DNA from 2 places in the Thalassococcus sp. genome. Region 1 is predicted to be linked to the other one. Evidence: riboswitches for the same ligand, from Rfam matches in the RefSeq annotation. Region 1 holds a riboswitch; the other holds the start of a gene.
The links. Region 1 has a riboswitch for cobalamin ahead of AC4FIA_RS07115 (DUF1636 family protein). Riboswitches for the same ligand answer to the same signal wherever they lie in the genome.
Positions count from the first base shown of each region.

Region 1 (4,168 bases):
ATGCCGGTAGGGTCGAGACCGCATCCAGCCGCGTGTCCGGCCGCCCGTCTGCGGGCAGAACAGCCACTGCGATCCCCTTGCTTTGTGCCAGCGCCATCACCTGTTGCACGCCGTATTCCCAATAGGGCACGCCACCGATCAATCGGATCAGAATGCCCTTGGCCCCTGACAGTGTGTTGTCGATGTAGGTATCAACCGACAGCGGATGCCGTAGCGCCGACAGGTTCGCCAACCGCAGGCTGGGCAACCGCCCCTCGGGCCCGCCGCCACGCCGCCAGCCTTCCGCGAATGCGCCAAGGTCACTGTCAGAAAAAGACAATACCACCAGATCCGCCGGATCCTGTCCCAGATCCGTCGGGGTGTCTGTCTCTTCTAGACCGTGGCTTTCGCGGAAGACGACGTGCATTGTGGCGTGGTCCGCTTACTCGGCGGCTTGTGTGGCAGGTGCCAGCACGGCGCGGATGGCGGTCGGGTCGATATCGTCGTGTTCGGCGATCACAACCAGACGGCCAGCGCGGGCTTCGTCGGGTTTCCAGGGGCGGTCGTACTGATGACGCACACGGGCACCCACGGCCTGCACCAGCAGACGCATCGGTTTTCCTGCAACGCTGGCATAGCCCTTGATCCGCAGGATGTTGTTTTCGCGCGCCAGCTTTTCGATGGCGGCGACCAGATCGGCGGGATCGGCCAGTTCGGGGATATCGACAACGATGGTGTCAAAGTCGTCATGTTCGTGGTCGTCGTGCCCATCGTGATGGGACGGACGCGCATCCATGTCGTCTTCGGCGGCGGCCTCAAGACCCAGCAGAACGCGCGGGTCAACGACACCTTCGGCCACTTCGATCACGGGCAGGGGGCGGGGTGCTTCTGCGGCAATGATTTCCTTGGCTTTCGCGACACCTTCGGGACCTGCCAGATCGGGCTTGGTCAGAAGGATGATATCTGCGCAGGAAATCTGGTCTTCGAAAACCTCAGACAGTGGCGTTTCGTGATCAAGGCTTTCATCTGCAGCACGCTGTGCATCGACGCGTTCCACATCCGGGGCAAAGCGGCCTGCGGCCACGGCTTCGGCATCGGCAAGCGCGATCACGCCGTCGACGGTGATCTTGGAACGGATATCAGGCCAGTCGAAGGCCTTCAGCAAAGGCTTGGGCAGCGCAAGGCCGGAGGTTTCGATCAGGATATGTTCGGGGCGCGGCTCAAGCGCCATCAGCGCCTCGATCGTCGGGATGAAATCATCGGCCACGGTGCAGCAGATACAGCCGTTTGCCAGTTCAAGAATGTTTTCCGCAGGGCAGTCGGGAATGGCGCAGCCCTTCAGGATTTCGCCATCGACACCCACATCACCGAATTCGTTGACCAGCACGGCCAGACGTTTGCCGCCGGGGTTCTGGATCAGGTGCGAGATCAGGGTTGTCTTGCCCGAACCGAGAAAGCCGGTGATCACTGTAACGGGTAGTTTCGCGAGGTTGGTCATATCAGGCCTCCTCAGGCTCAGTAACAGGGGGTATGCGCGCAACGCAGTTGCGCTTGAAGTGTTCGGGTCGCTCGCGCCATGGAATGATGCCATCCGCGCTCTCGTGATATTGCACTGCACCAGACAGGATCATCTCTGGATGCGACATTTCGTCGACGTTTGCGAAAACATACGTCCATTTCGCATCGCCACCACGCAGGGCAACGGTGCAACCGTGATCGCAATTCTGAAGACATTTGACCGGTGTGATCCGAAGCCCGTCCGGCCCATCCAGCGCGGTCAGCCCGTCAAAAAGGGCCTGGCCGGGGCGGCGTTCGTCTTCGGGTAGCTCTTGGCCGCGTCGGCATTGAATGCAGACCAACAGTTCCGTTTGCTGCGGGCTTTCGGATTTCGCATCCATAGTTTTACTGGTCCCATCCCATCGGGAACGCGGGGCCGGATTGCGGAAAGGGACCGTATGCACGGTGCCGCCTCCGATTCCGGCACACCCCGTCCGGTTACAAGCGCATCGCGCTGGCAGGTCTCCCGGCTCACGGATTTGGGGTGTTCGCCCTGCGGCTGCTCATCCTTCCCAGCGTCGGCCAGTGGCACTGAGCGGCCTTTTCCGTTCACGGTCGCGGGGGCGGCTGTACTTGACCGCGTAGATCACGGCTGCACATTCCCTTTTCACCTGCTAACACAGGCACCAACACGCAGCCACATGGTCTGAATCCCGTGGCTTTGTCAAGAAAGAGGATACTGGCATGACCACCGACGAAAACCTTCGCCACGCCGAGAAGATGCGCAAGATCAAAGCTGCGCGCGACCGCATGATGGAGACCAAGACCGAAGAGAAAGGTCTGATCATGGTCCACACCGGCGCTGGTAAGGGCAAGTCGTCTTCTGGCTTTGGCATGATCATGCGCTGCATTTCCCACCAGATGCCCTGCGCGGTGGTGCAGTTCATCAAAGGCAACTGGGACACCGGCGAAAAGACGTTCCTGCGCGAACGCTTTGCGGATGAGTGCCGCTTCTTTGTGTCTGGCGAAGGCTTTACATGGGAAACGCAGGACCGCGAACGTGACATTGCGGCGGCCCAGAACGGTTGGCGGATTGCCAAGGAACAGATCCTTGACCCCGAAATCCAGTTTGTGCTGCTCGATGAAATCAACATCGCGCTGCGCTACGACTATATCGATATCGACGAGGTGGTCGATTTCCTGCTGAACGAGAAACCGGCGATGACCCACGTCTGTCTGACAGGCCGCAATGCCAAGCCCGAATTGATCGAGGCCGCCGATCTGGTGACCGAAATGACGTTGATCAAGCATCCGTTCCGTGACGGTGTCAAAGCACAGGCTGGCGTCGAATTCTGATGGGCCGCGCGCTGATGATCCAAGGGACCGGATCCAACGTCGGGAAATCGATGTTGGTTGCGGGGCTTTGCAGGGCTGCCAAGCGGCGGGGGCTGACCGTCGCGCCGTTCAAACCGCAGAACATGTCCAACAATGCTGCCGTTGCGCAGGAAGGCCATGAAATCGGCCGCGCGCAGGCGCTGCAAGCGCGCGCGTGTGGATTGGCGCCGAATACGGACATGAATCCGGTTCTGCTCAAGCCCGAAACGGATATTGGCGCGCAGGTCGTGGTGCAGGGCAAGCGGCTGACAACGGTCCGTGCCCGCGAATACGCCAAGCTGAAGAAACAGTTGATGGTGTCCGTTCTGGACAGCTTCAATCGGCTGCGCAGCACCTATGACCTGGTGATAGTCGAGGGCGCAGGCAGCGCAACGGAAATCAACCTGCGCAAGGGTGACATCGCCAACATGGGCTTTGCCGAAGCGGCTGATGTTCCTGTGGTTCTTTGCGCCGATATTGATCGCGGCGGGGTCATCGCGCAGGTGGTGGGCACCAAGGTTGTGTTGCCTGACGGTGACCGGGACCTGATCAAAGGGTTTCTGATCAACAAGTTCCGCGGCGATCCGACTCTGTTCGATGACGGATACAAAATGATCGAGGAGCAGACCGGTTGGCGCGGCTTTGGCGTCGCGCCGTGGTTTGCCGAAAGCTGGCGCTTGCCTGCCGAAGACGCGTTAGATATCGCCACACCTCCATCGCGCGACGGGTTGCACGTTGTGTGTTTGCGGCTAAGCCGGATTGCCAATTTCGACGATCTTGATCCGCTGGCGCAGGAACCCGGCGTGCGTGTCACCATGCTGTCGCCCGGTGATCCTGTTCCTGCCGATGCGGATGTTGTGATCCTGCCTGGTTCCAAATCGACACGGGGCGATCTGGCGTTCATGCGGGAACAAGGCTGGGACATTGACGTGATTGCACACCACCGCCGTGGTGGACATGTGCTGGGCATATGCGGCGGCTATCAGATGCTGGGCCGCGCGGTGCATGACCCTGACGGGATGGAGGGGCCTGCCGGTTCAACGCCGGGCCTTGGCCTGTTGGATATCGAAACACGGATGAGCGGCGACAAAAGCCTGCGTGAGGTTTCGGCCCGTCACGCGGCCTCGGACCTGCCGTTTCATGGCTATGAAATCCACATCGGCCAATCAGACGGCCCTGATCGCGCAAGGCCCTTTGCCTTTATAGGGGATACACCCGAAGGCGCGGTTTCCGCCGACGGGCGCGTCGCGGGCAGCTATCTGCATGGGATGTTTTCCGACGACGGGTTCCGGACAGGATGGCTGTCGCGTCTGGGCGT
Region 1 is NZ_CEYADA010000005.1:49,668-53,835, forward strand. Features, by position in the region: gene cobN (cobaltochelatase subunit CobN) at 1-406, opposite strand, end outside; gene cobW (cobalamin biosynthesis protein CobW) at 422-1,477, opposite strand; gene AC4FIA_RS07115 (DUF1636 family protein) at 1,479-1,877, opposite strand; cobalamin riboswitch at 1,976-2,182, opposite strand; gene cobO (cob(I)yrinic acid a,c-diamide adenosyltransferase) at 2,221-2,832, shown strand; gene AC4FIA_RS07125 (cobyric acid synthase) at 2,832-4,168, shown strand, end outside.

Region 2 (4,168 bases), on a different contig from region 1:
GTCGGCAATCCGATCTCGGACCGGATGCGTCCGGCAAAATCCAGATGCGGGGCGTTCTTCATACCCTGCACAGGGATCACATTGGTCAGCGCCGCGTCGGTATCGATACGGCCGCGAATGACGTTCAGGAAATCGACCTGACCGGTGTCCTTCAGACGCCGCGCGATCTCAAGCCCCTCGTCAGGTGTGATGCCGCCTTCGATGGTCTCGTCCGCCGTAAAGCGCAGACCCACGATAAACTCCGGCCCCACCCGTTCGCGGATCGCGTTCAGAACGTCGTAGGTAAAGCGCATCCGGTTGTCCAAAGATCCGCCATAAGGCGCATCCAATTCGTTCAACCGTGGCGACCAGAAGGCATCCATCAAGTGGCCGTAGGATTCGATCTCGACCCCGTCGAGCCCTGCCGCCTGCATCCGTTCCGCCGCATCGGCATAATCGGTGATGATGCGCGCGATGTCCCAATCTTCCAGCTTCTTGGGAAACGCCCGATGCGCCGGTTCCCATTCATGCCCTGTGGACACTGACGGCAACCAATCGCCCTTGTTCCATCCGGTCCGGCGGCCCAGATGCGTCAGTTGGATCATCACCGCGCAGCCGTGTTCGTGGCAGGCATCGGCCAGTTCGGCCATCCACGGCACGACCTCGTCCTTATAGGCAAGGATATTGTTGAACGACGGCGGGCTGTCGCGCGACACAATCGCGGATCCTGCTGTCATCGTCAGCGCGACACCGGCCTTAGCGCGTTCCTGATGGTAGGCGCGATAGCGTTCCTTTGGCAGACCATCGACCGGATAGGCCGGTTCGTGGCTTGTGGTCATGATTCGATTCTTCAGCGTCAGATGCTTGAGCTGATAAGGCTGCAAAAGGGAATCATTCGACATGGCGCTATGCTTTGCTGGACGGAGGACTGGCGCCCCTAAACAGGGTGGCCTCCCCAAAACTGCCAGACCCGTGTCAAGCGACGCGCTTATCCGCGACACGGTCGGGTTCAATTGCGACGCTTATTTGCAACGCTCATTTATCGCACCTTTCAGATGCCGGTTTTTTGCGCAGAATTCGAACAGCAAAAGTTACCGAAGTTTCTTGCATTAAAGCCCAAAAGATTCGCGCCTTATCCGACTTGAGCACGAGAGTTCCAGACCCTGATTGTCGAAAAAATCGAAAAAATTTCACCTGTCGGAAGATACAAGATATTGACGCGACCGCCCCTAGGGATACTATCAGCGGTGTTCTAGCAGCGGCAGCACACGCCGTCGTGAAAAGGGAAGACCGGTGAAAATCCGGCACTGCCCCCGCAACTGTGAGTGGTGAGTTTTATGCCCATAATCCACTGGCGCTAAGGCGCTGGGAAGGCGGGCAAAAAACGACCGAGCCACAAGTCAGGAGACCGGCTGGAACACAACAGATTACGACCACGAACGGAGGGTTCGGGGCGCTGGTTCCTTGTGAGCTATAGGCGGTTTTTCTGCCCGGCACCCGTGTCCTGCGATCAAAAAACCGACAGGCAGAGGGGCCCACAATGACAATCACAGTTTACTCCAAACCGGCATGCGTTCAGTGCACAGCAACCACCCGCGCACTTGAAGCTAAAGGCATCGAATTCGACGTGGTCGATCTGACAGAAGACGACGACGCGATGGAGCGTGTGACCGATCTTGGCTACCGTCAGGCCCCCGTTGTGATTGCCGGCGACGCGCATTGGTCCGGCTTCCGTCCCGACCTGATCGGCTCTTTGGCCTGATCCGTCAGGACCGATGTCGGCGCTGGTTTATTTTTCATCCCGCTCGGGAAATACCGCACGTTTTGTGGAACGGCTGGAACTGCCCGCCTTCCGCATCCCGCGCGATCCCGACGGTGCGATGCCAGCGCCCACCACACCTTTTGTTTTGGTCACCCCCACATTCGCAGATGGCGAAGGGCGCGGGGCGGTCCCAAAACAGGTGATCCGGTTCCTGAACGCCCCTGAACGTCGCGCCGGATTGCGCGGCGTTATCGCAGGCGGCAACCGGAATTTCGGCGCGACCTACGCGCTGGCGGGGGAAGTGATTTCCCGCAAATGCAATGTTCCCGTGCTCTACCGGTTCGAACTGGCTGGCACTGATACCGACATCGCCCGCGTGAAAGCCGGGCTGGACAAATTCTGGAGAACGGAATGCTTGATCACGGCCTGAACGGCACACAGGATTACCACGCGCTGAACGCGATGCTGAACCTTTACGACGAGGACGGCAAAATCCGTTTTGATGCCGACCGTATGGCCGCGCGTCAGTATTTCCTGACTCACGTCAATCAGAACACCGTCTTTTTCCATTCGCTGGAAGAGAAGCTGGGGTACCTGGTGGACGAAGGCTATTACGAGGCAGAGGTTCTTGATCAATATGATCGCACCTTCGTCCACCAATTATGGAACGCGGCTTTCGCGAAAAAGTTCCGCTTCCCGACATTTTTGGGCGCATTCAAATATTACACCGCCTACACGCTGAAAACGCGTGACGGCAGCCGCTATCTGGAACGCTACGAAGACCGCGTTTGCATGGTCGCGCTGGCGCTGGCACGCGGCGACGAAAAACTGGCCACACGCCTGATGGAAGAAATCCTCTCGGGCCGCTTCCAGCCTGCGACACCAACATTCCTGAACGCCGGTAAGAAAAGCCGTGGCGAGCTGATCTCGTGCTTCCTGCTGCGTCTGGAAGACAACATGGAATCCGTTGGCCGTTCCATCAACTCGGCCCTTCAGCTGTCCAAGCGCGGCGGCGGTGTGGCGTTGATGCTGACCAACCTGCGCGAAGCGGGTGCGCCGATCAAAGGCATCGAAAACCAGTCGTCCGGCGTGATCCCGATCATGAAGCTTCTGGAAGACAGCTTTTCCTATGCCAACCAGTTGGGCGCGCGTCAGGGTGCCGGTGCAGTTTACCTGAACGCCCACCACCCCGACATTCTGCGCTTCCTTGATACAAAGCGCGAAAACGCCGACGAAAAGATCCGCATCAAGACGCTGTCCTTGGGCGTGGTCATTCCCGATGTGACGTTCGAACTGGCGAAGAAAAACGAGGACATGTACCTCTTTTCGCCGCATGACGTGGAAAAAGTCTATGGTGTGCCGTTCTCGGAAATCTCGGTCACCGAGAAATACGCCGAGATGGTCGATGATGGCCGCATCCGCAAGAAAAAGATCAACGCCCGCGAATTCTTCCAGACGATTGCGGAAATCCAGTTCGAGTCCGGCTATCCCTACATCATGTTCGAAGACACGGTGAACCGCGCCAACCCCGTTGAGGGCCGCATCACCATGTCGAACCTGTGTTCGGAAATCCTGCAGGTGAACGAGGCATCCGAGTTCAACGATGACCTCAGCTACAGCCATCTGGGCACAGACATTTCCTGTAACCTCGGGTCGCTGAACATCGCGAAAACCATGGACGGGCCTGACTTTGGCGCGACCGTGGAAACCGCTGTGCGCGCCCTGTCCGCTGTGTCGGAAATGTCGGCGATCGACTCGGTCCCGTCTATCCGCCGCGGCAACGATGAAAGCCACGCGATCGGTCTGGGCCAGATGAACCTGCACGGTTATCTGGCGCGTGAAAACGTTCACTATGGCAGCGCGGAAGGCATTGAGTTCACGTCTGTTTACTTTGCCGCGATCACCTACCACGCGATCCGTGCATCCAACATTCTGGCGCGTGAACGGGGCGAAAGTTTCAAAGGGTTCGAGAAGTCGAAATACGCCGACGGCACCTATTTCGAGAAATACACAACCCGCGACTGGCTGCCGACCTCGGACAAAGTGACCGAGCTATTCGCAGGCATCGAGCTGCCCACGCGCGATGACTGGGCCAAGCTGGCCAAGGACGTGGCCGAACACGGGCTGTATAACCGCAACCTTCAGGCGGTGCCGCCCACAGGCTCGATCAGCTACATCAACAACTCGACCTCTTCGATCCACCCCATCGTGTCCAAGATCGAAATCCGCAAAGAGGGCAAAATCGGCCGCGTCTACTATCCGGCGGCCTACATGAACAACGAGAACCTCGAATACTACCGCGATGCTTATGAAATCGGCCCCGAGGCGATCATCGACACCTATGCCGCTGCGACCGAACACGTCGATCAGGGCCTGTCCCTGACGCTGTTCTTCCCCGCCGAGGCCACGACCCGCGACATCAACCGC
Region 2 is NZ_CEYADA010000016.1:11,369-15,536, reverse strand. Features, by position in the region: gene AC4FIA_RS15655 (oxidoreductase) at 1-881, opposite strand, end outside; cobalamin riboswitch at 1,216-1,410, shown strand; gene nrdH (glutaredoxin-like protein NrdH) at 1,520-1,741, shown strand; gene nrdI (class Ib ribonucleoside-diphosphate reductase assembly flavoprotein NrdI) at 1,755-2,171, shown strand; gene nrdE (class 1b ribonucleoside-diphosphate reductase subunit alpha) at 2,153-4,168, shown strand, end outside.
Region 2: another riboswitch for cobalamin. It lies ahead of nrdH (glutaredoxin-like protein NrdH); the one in region 1 lies ahead of AC4FIA_RS07115 (DUF1636 family protein).